2 regions of the Streptomyces sp. NPDC047886 genome follow, and region 2 is predicted to be linked to the other one. Evidence: predicted binding sites of a transcription regulator. Region 2 holds the regulator's gene; the other holds the start of a gene.
The links. The regulator HspR, encoded in region 2, represses chaperone genes until heat shock. The targets are predictions, from matches to a motif close to TTGAGNNNNNNNNNCTCAA.

Region 1 (3,403 bases), on a different contig from region 2:
CGACGTCGCTCAGGTCGAGTTCCACCTCCAGGTAGTGGTCCCGGAAGGTGTGGTTCTGCGCCGGGTCGAGTACCTCCAGGAGGGCGGCCGCCGGGTCTCCCCGGAAGTCGGAGCCCACCTTGTCGATCTCGTCGAGGAGGACGACGGGGTTCATGGAACCGGCCTCCTTGACGGCGCGCACGATGCGGCCGGGCAGCGCGCCCACGTAGGTGCGCCGGTGGCCCCGGATCTCGGCCTCGTCCCGTACGCCGCCGAGGGCGACCCGGACGAACTTCCGTCCCATGGCGTGGGCGACGGACTCGCCGAGGCTGGTCTTGCCGACGCCCGGAGGGCCGACGAGCGCCAGCACGGCGCCGCCGCGCCGCCCGCCGACGACACCGAGGCCGCGCTCGGCGCGCCGCTTGCGCACCGCGAGGTACTCGGTGATGCGCTCCTTGACGTCGTCCAGGCCCGCGTGCTCGGCGTCGAGGACGCGCTTGGCGCCCCTGATGTCGTACGCGTCCTCGGTCCGCTCGTTCCACGGCAGTTCGAGGACCGTGTCGAGCCAGGTGCGGATCCAGGACCCCTCGGGGGACTGGTCGCTGGCCCGCTCCAGCTTGTCGACCTCCTTGAGCGCGGCCTCGCGGACCTTCTCGGGCAGGTCGGCGGCCTCGACGCGGGAGCGGTAGTCGTCGCCCTCGTCCTCGCCGTCCTCCCCGTTGAGCTCGCGCAGCTCCTTGCGTACGGCGTCGAGCTGGCGGCGGAGCAGGAACTCGCGCTGCTGCTTGTCGACGCCCTCCTGGACGTCCTTGGCGATGGACTCGGCGATGTCCTGCTCGGTGAGGTGGTCGCGGAGCTGTTCGGTGGCGAGCTTGAGGCGGGAGACGGGATCGACGGTCTCCAGGAGGGTGACCTTCTGGTCCAGTGTCAGGAAGGGCGAGTAGCCGGAGTTGTCGGCGAGGGCGGAGACGTCGTCGATCTGCTGGACCCGGTCCACGACCTGCCAGGCGCCGCGCTTGCGCAGCCAGCTGGTGGCGAGGGCCTTGTACTCCTTGACGAGTTCGGCGACCGCGCCCGGCAGCGGGTCGGGCGCGGACTCGTCCACCGCGGTCCCCTCGACCCACAGGGCGGCGCCGGGCCCCGTCGTCCCCGCCCCGATCCGGACCCGGCCCCGGCCCCGGATGAGCGCTCCGGGATCGCCGTCGGAGAGCCGCCCTACCTGCTCGACCGTGCCGAGGACGCCGATCCCGGCGTACGTCCCGTCCACCCGCGGCACCAGCAGGACGCGTGGCTTGCCGGTATCGCCACGGGCGGCCGCCTGTGCGGCCTCCACCGCCGCGCGCACGTCGTTGTCGGACAGGTCGAGCGGCACGACCATGCCCGGCAGCACGACCTCGTCGTCGAGCGGCAGCACGGGCAGGGTGAGCGGTGTGGACGTCGAAGCCATGATCTCCCCTTAGGCAGTCAAGTTGAGCTGTATCGACTCAATGCTCGGGAGCCCGGAGGTGTTCCCACCGTTCGCTGACAGCGATCGCCCGACAGCGCCGCCGTGTCCGTACGGGGAACCCGGGCCGCCCGCGCCGGTGTTCGGCCCGGGTCGTTGTCAGTGGCCGCTGCGACGATGGCGGGACATCGCACCGATCGGGAGTGACACATGGGCACCTGGGACATCGCCCCCTTCGACAACGACACGGCGGCGGATTTCGCGGGCGGCCTCGACGACGCGCCCGAGGGCGAGCGGGAGGCCCTCATCCGGAGCGCGCTCGCCCGCGCCGCCGGCACCGACGACTACCTGGAGGCGGACGTCGCCGACGAGGCGATCGCCGCGGCGGCGCTGGTCGCGGCACAGCGCCCCGGCGGTACGCCCGTCACGACCGCCTACGGCCCCCAGCGGCCCATACCGCCGCTCCCGGCCGAGCTGGCCGGACTCGCCGTCCAGGCCCTCGACCGTGTGGTCAGCGACCCGTCGGAGCTGCTGGAGCTGTGGGGCGAGACGGACCACGCGGGCCCGTGGCGGTCGACCGTCGACCGCCTGCGGCAGACGCTGCTGCGCGAGCCCCCGGGCGGGCGGCCGATACCGACGGCGACCTGAGCGGCCCGGAAGCGGGACGTTCCGCGCCGACGCGTCGTGGCAGGGTGTTTCGGCCACCGAGCGGGCGGTCCACGCCACATCCGCGGTGATCCTTTGCCCTCGTCCCGGGTCGCACTAGTGTCGGGCGGGTGACTGCCGGGTCGGCCATGGGCCACGCACGAGTGAGGCGCCCGGCCTCGGCGTGAGCGCGAGGCGGGCCAGAGCCCCGCCTTCCCCTCTCCTCGTCCTCGCCACGCGGCGCCCGCGTGCGGCGCCCGCACTTCCGCGGAACCACGACCTGGAGAGAAACCGCACATGTCACACGACCAGCAGCACCGGCCGGGCCCGACGGCCGTCGAACTGAACCACACCGCCGTCTACGCCAGGGACCGGCGGTTGTCCGCCGAGTTCATCGCCGCCGTCCTGGGCCTGGAGGTGGGTGCGCCGTTCGGGCCGTTCCTGCCCGTGGACCTCGGCAACGGCGTGACGCTCGACTACTACGAGAAGACGGACGAGCCGATCCAGTCGCAGCACTACGCGTTCCTCGTGCCCGACGAGCGGTTCGACGGGATGATCGAGCGCCTGGAGGCGGTCGGCGTCACCTACTACGCGGACCCCTCCCACACCGAACCGGGCCGGATCAACCGGCTCTTCGGCGGGCGCGGCGCGTACTTCGACGACCCGGACGGCCACAACATGGAGATCATGACCCGGCCGTACGCCCGCTGACGACGCCGGAGGGCGGACGGCTGACACTGACCGCTGACGGCAGACGGCGACGGCGACGGCGACGGCGACGGCAGACACTGACGGCAGCCGGCCGGCCGACGGCCGACGGCCGACGCCGGTCGGGGCGGCTCTCCGCCCCGACCGGGGGCCGGCCGGAAAGCGGCGCCGCCGGGTGCGCCCCGGCCCCGGCCGCGACTCCGGCACGAGACCCGGACGAGACTCCCCCACCCCGGGAAATCCGGTGGCGGCCGGACCGCGCCCCCGTATGCAATGACCGCATGATGAGTTCAGCTATTACCGAGGTGTGGGTGCACGGATGGGCCGTCAACCGGGGGACCCCACCGCCCGTGGCCGAGCCCTGGGGTTACCGCATCGACGTGGGGCTGCCCGGCCATGTCTTCCGGCACGTCCTGCCCGAGCCGGACGAGGCCACCGTGCGGGCGCTGTGCGCGAGCGTCGCGGAGCCGGGCGCCTGGCTGAAAGTCCTCGCCGAACCCGAGGACGTCGCGGGCTGGGTCACCCCCGGCTGGACGGTCCCCGACGACCCCGGCTTCATGATGTGGACCGCGCTGCGCCCCGTCGCCACACCCGAACCGCCGCCCGGCTACCGGACGGAGACGTCCG
Region 2 (3,403 bases):
CGCGGCATCAGGATGCGGACGCTCTACCAGCACACGGCCCGTCACCATTCGGCCACGATGGCCTATGTGGAGCGCATCAGCCCCTACGGGCTGGAGGTCCGCACGCTGGAGGAGATCATCGACCGGCTCATCATCGTGGACCGCAAGGTGGCCTTCGTCCCGGCCCGCCGCGACCGCCAAGTCGCCCTGGAACTCCGCCACGAGGGCCTCGTGCAGTATCTCGTCGGCGTCTTCGACCAGTTCTGGCTACGCGGGGTGCCCTGGGACGAGGAGGTCTCCTACGCTCCCACCGTCGACGGCATAAGCGGCGTCCAGCGCTCCATCGCCAAGCTGCTGGTCGAGGGCCATGTGGACGAGGCCATCGCCCGCCGGCTCGGGATGAACGTACGGACCTGCCGGGCCCACATCGCCAAGCTCGCCTCCGCGCTGGGCAGCGGCAGCCGCGCCCAACTCGGCTATCTCATCGCCCGGTCCGGGATCCTGGAGCAGGAGTCCTGCGAGTGAACGAACGATTCTCCGCCGCCGATGCCGTTGTCGACGTCCAGCTGGACCACACCGCCGGCACCCTCGCCGTCTCCGGTCCCGGCCTGCCGGCCGTACGGCTCGTCCGCGCCCCCGGCACCGAGCCGGACGAGCACGTGCCCATCGGCACCCGCACCCCCGGCGCGCTCACCTTCACCGCCGACGGCGCCCCCGCGCCCATCGCCCCCGCCAAGGGCCGGCTCACCCGCCGCTCGTACCGCGTAGACACGACCGTCGGCGGCACCGCCTACCGGCTCGTCCCCTGCTCGTACGCCGAGAGCCGCCTCCTGCGCGACGGGCGCCGCCTCGGCCTGCTGGACTCCACCGGTGACGGCAGGGTCGGTGCGGAGTGGCTCGACGGGGCCGACGTCACACCGCTGGACCTCGCGGTCGGCACCACCCTCGCCGCGGCCTTCGGGACGGGCGCGCAGCCATGGTGGGAGACGGCGACGGCGTTCGTGGCCGACCTGACCCCGTAGGGGACCCGGGAGAGACGCTGGACGGCGGCTGGACGCGGCTGGGCGGCGGCTGGACGCCCTGAGCGTACGTCAGCCCTGTCCGGGCGCCCACGGGGTGACCTCGACGGCGTCGGTGTTGCCCAGGTCCAGCGGGCCGTCCGACGGCGCCACCGTCTGCGCCGCCGCACCCGGCGCGGGCACGACCGTCAGATAGGCACCGCTCGTCGCCACGATGTCCGCGCGGGTCACCGTGTTCCGCCACAGCAGGGACGCCCTGGCCCGCTCGCCGGGCCGCAGCGTGAACGTGGAGCGGCGCGCCGTTCCGTCGACGCTGTTCGTACCGAGCCGCACCGAGACGTCCAGCTTCTCGCGCTCCTCGTCCAGGACGGCGACATCGGGGTAGCCGCTCACCTCGAAGGGCCGCGTGCCGCAGTTGGTGAGGGTCACGCCCATCGCCCGCAGCCCCATGGCCGCCTCCACGGGACCGGTGGCGACCCGCACACCGGACGGCGGGCACGCGGACGAGGCGGCGGGCGGCGCGGCGGACGGTGACGCGACCGGGGGCGCGGGCGCCCCCGTGCCGCCGGAGCCGGCCGCGGCACCCGTGCCCGTACCCGTACCGGTGCCGCCGCAGCCCACCGCCGTCAGCGACAGCAACACACCGGCCACCCACACGCGCCCCGCCAGGGCTCCGCTCCCCCGTGTCCGCATACGGGAATCCCCACACGCGCGGCGCCCCACGACGCGGAAGGCCCCCTCCGAAGAGGGGGCCTTCCGCGCACGCCGAGACATCGCTCGCAGCTCCGGTCACTCGCCGCGCTTGGTGCCCGGCCGCCACACGACCAACGCGCTCGTCTGCTGCACGTCCTGATACGGCACCAGGTCGCGCCGGTACGAGGCGTGCACCTGCGCCTCGCGCTGGCGCATCGCCGCCGCCGCGCCGTCGACCGCCGCGCTCAGTTCGGCCACCCGGGCCTGGAGCGCGGCGACCTGGTTCTCCAGCTCGATGATCCGCTTGATGCCGGCCAGGTTGATGCCCTCGTTCTGCGACAGCTGCTGCACCTGCCGGAGCAGCTCGATGTCACGGGCCGAGTAGCGCCGGCCGCGGCCGGCCGTACGGTCCGGGGAGACCAGCCCGAGCCGGTCGTACTGGCGCAGCGTCTGCGGGTGAAGCCCGCTCAGCTGGGCCGCCACCGAGATGACGTACACCGGTGTCTCGTCGGTCAGTTCGTAGGCACCGCTACCGAATTCGCGCTGTCGTCGACGTGGGTCCATCGTGGCGTCAAGCCCCCTTCGCGGCCTGGAACAGATCCGCCCGCGGGTCCTCGCCCGCGGTCGCCTCGCGGTACGTCTCCAGCGCCTCGCGCGCCTTGTCGCCGAGCTCCTTGGGCACCGCCACCTCGACGGTGACCAGCAGGTCTCCGCGCGTACCGTCCTTGCGCACGGCGCCCTTGCCCCGGGCGCGCATCGTACGGCCGTTGGGTGTGCCGGCCGGGATCTTCAGCGTGACCGGGGGCCCGCCGAGCGTCGGCACCTTAATCTCACCGCCGAGCGCCGCCTCGTGGAACGCGACGGGCACCGTGACGGTGAGGTTGTCGTCCTTGCGGCCGAACACGGGGTGGGCGTCGACGTGCACGACCACGTACAGGTCGCCTGCCGGTCCGCCCCGCTCGCCGGGCGCGCCCTTGCCGCGCAGCCGGATCCGCTGCCCGTCGGACACGCCCGCCGGGATGCGGACCTGCATGGTGCGCGACGACTTGGCGCGTCCGCTGCCGTGGCAGACGTCGCACGGGTCCTGGGCGATCAGCCCGCGGCCCTTGCAGTCCACGCACGGGTCGGTGAGCGAGAACGAGCCGCTGCCGCCCCGCGACACCTGGCCGGTGCCGACGCAGGTGGGGCAGACCCTCGGGGTGCCGTTCTTGTCGCCGGTGCCCGAGCAGGCGGCGCACGGCTGCTGGCTGGACATCCGCAGCGGGACCGTGGCCCCGTCCACCGCCTCGGTGAAGCTGAGCGTCACCTCGGACTCGATGTCCTGGCCCCGGCGCGGCTGTGTGCGGGTGCCCGCGCCGCCGCGGTTGAACAGCCCGCCGAACACATCGCCGAGGCCGCCGCCGAAGCCGCCCGCGCCGGCGCCGCCGGGCCCGCCCTGGGCGCCCCCGAAGAGGTCGCCCAGGTCGAAGTTGAACGTGCCGCCGGCGCCACCGGGTCCCGGCCGGAAGCCTCCGTTGCCGAACAGGGCGCGCGCCTCGTCGTACTCCTTGCGCTTCTTGGGGTCCCCGAGGACGTCGTTCGCCTCGGAGATCTCCTTGAAGCGCGCCTCGGCGGAGGCGTCGCCCTTGTTGGCGTCCGGGTGGAACTCTCGGGCGAGCTTCCGGTACGCCTTCTTGATCTCGGCCTCGGTGGCGTCCTTGGGGACGCCGAGA

Region 1: lon (endopeptidase La) is a predicted target of HspR. The motif match lies at 1,449-1,467, and genes of this name have one in related genera.

The regions. Positions count from the first base shown of each region.
Region 1 covers NZ_JBIDCF010000002.1:473,827-477,229, forward strand. The annotation lists gene lon (endopeptidase La) at 1-1,426, opposite strand, end outside; gene ACGF5U_RS07805 (DUF4259 domain-containing protein) at 1,634-2,071, shown strand; gene ACGF5U_RS07810 (VOC family protein) at 2,366-2,779, shown strand; gene ACGF5U_RS07815 (GNAT family N-acetyltransferase) at 3,058-3,403, shown strand, end outside.
Region 2 covers NZ_JBIDCF010000003.1:196,419-199,821, forward strand. The annotation lists gene ACGF5U_RS12430 (helix-turn-helix transcriptional regulator) at 1-504, shown strand, start outside; gene ACGF5U_RS12435 (hypothetical protein) at 501-1,001, shown strand; gene ACGF5U_RS12440 (DUF4232 domain-containing protein) at 1,071-1,691, opposite strand; gene ACGF5U_RS12445 (heat shock protein transcriptional repressor HspR) at 1,788-2,255, opposite strand; gene dnaJ (molecular chaperone DnaJ) at 2,263-3,403, opposite strand, start outside.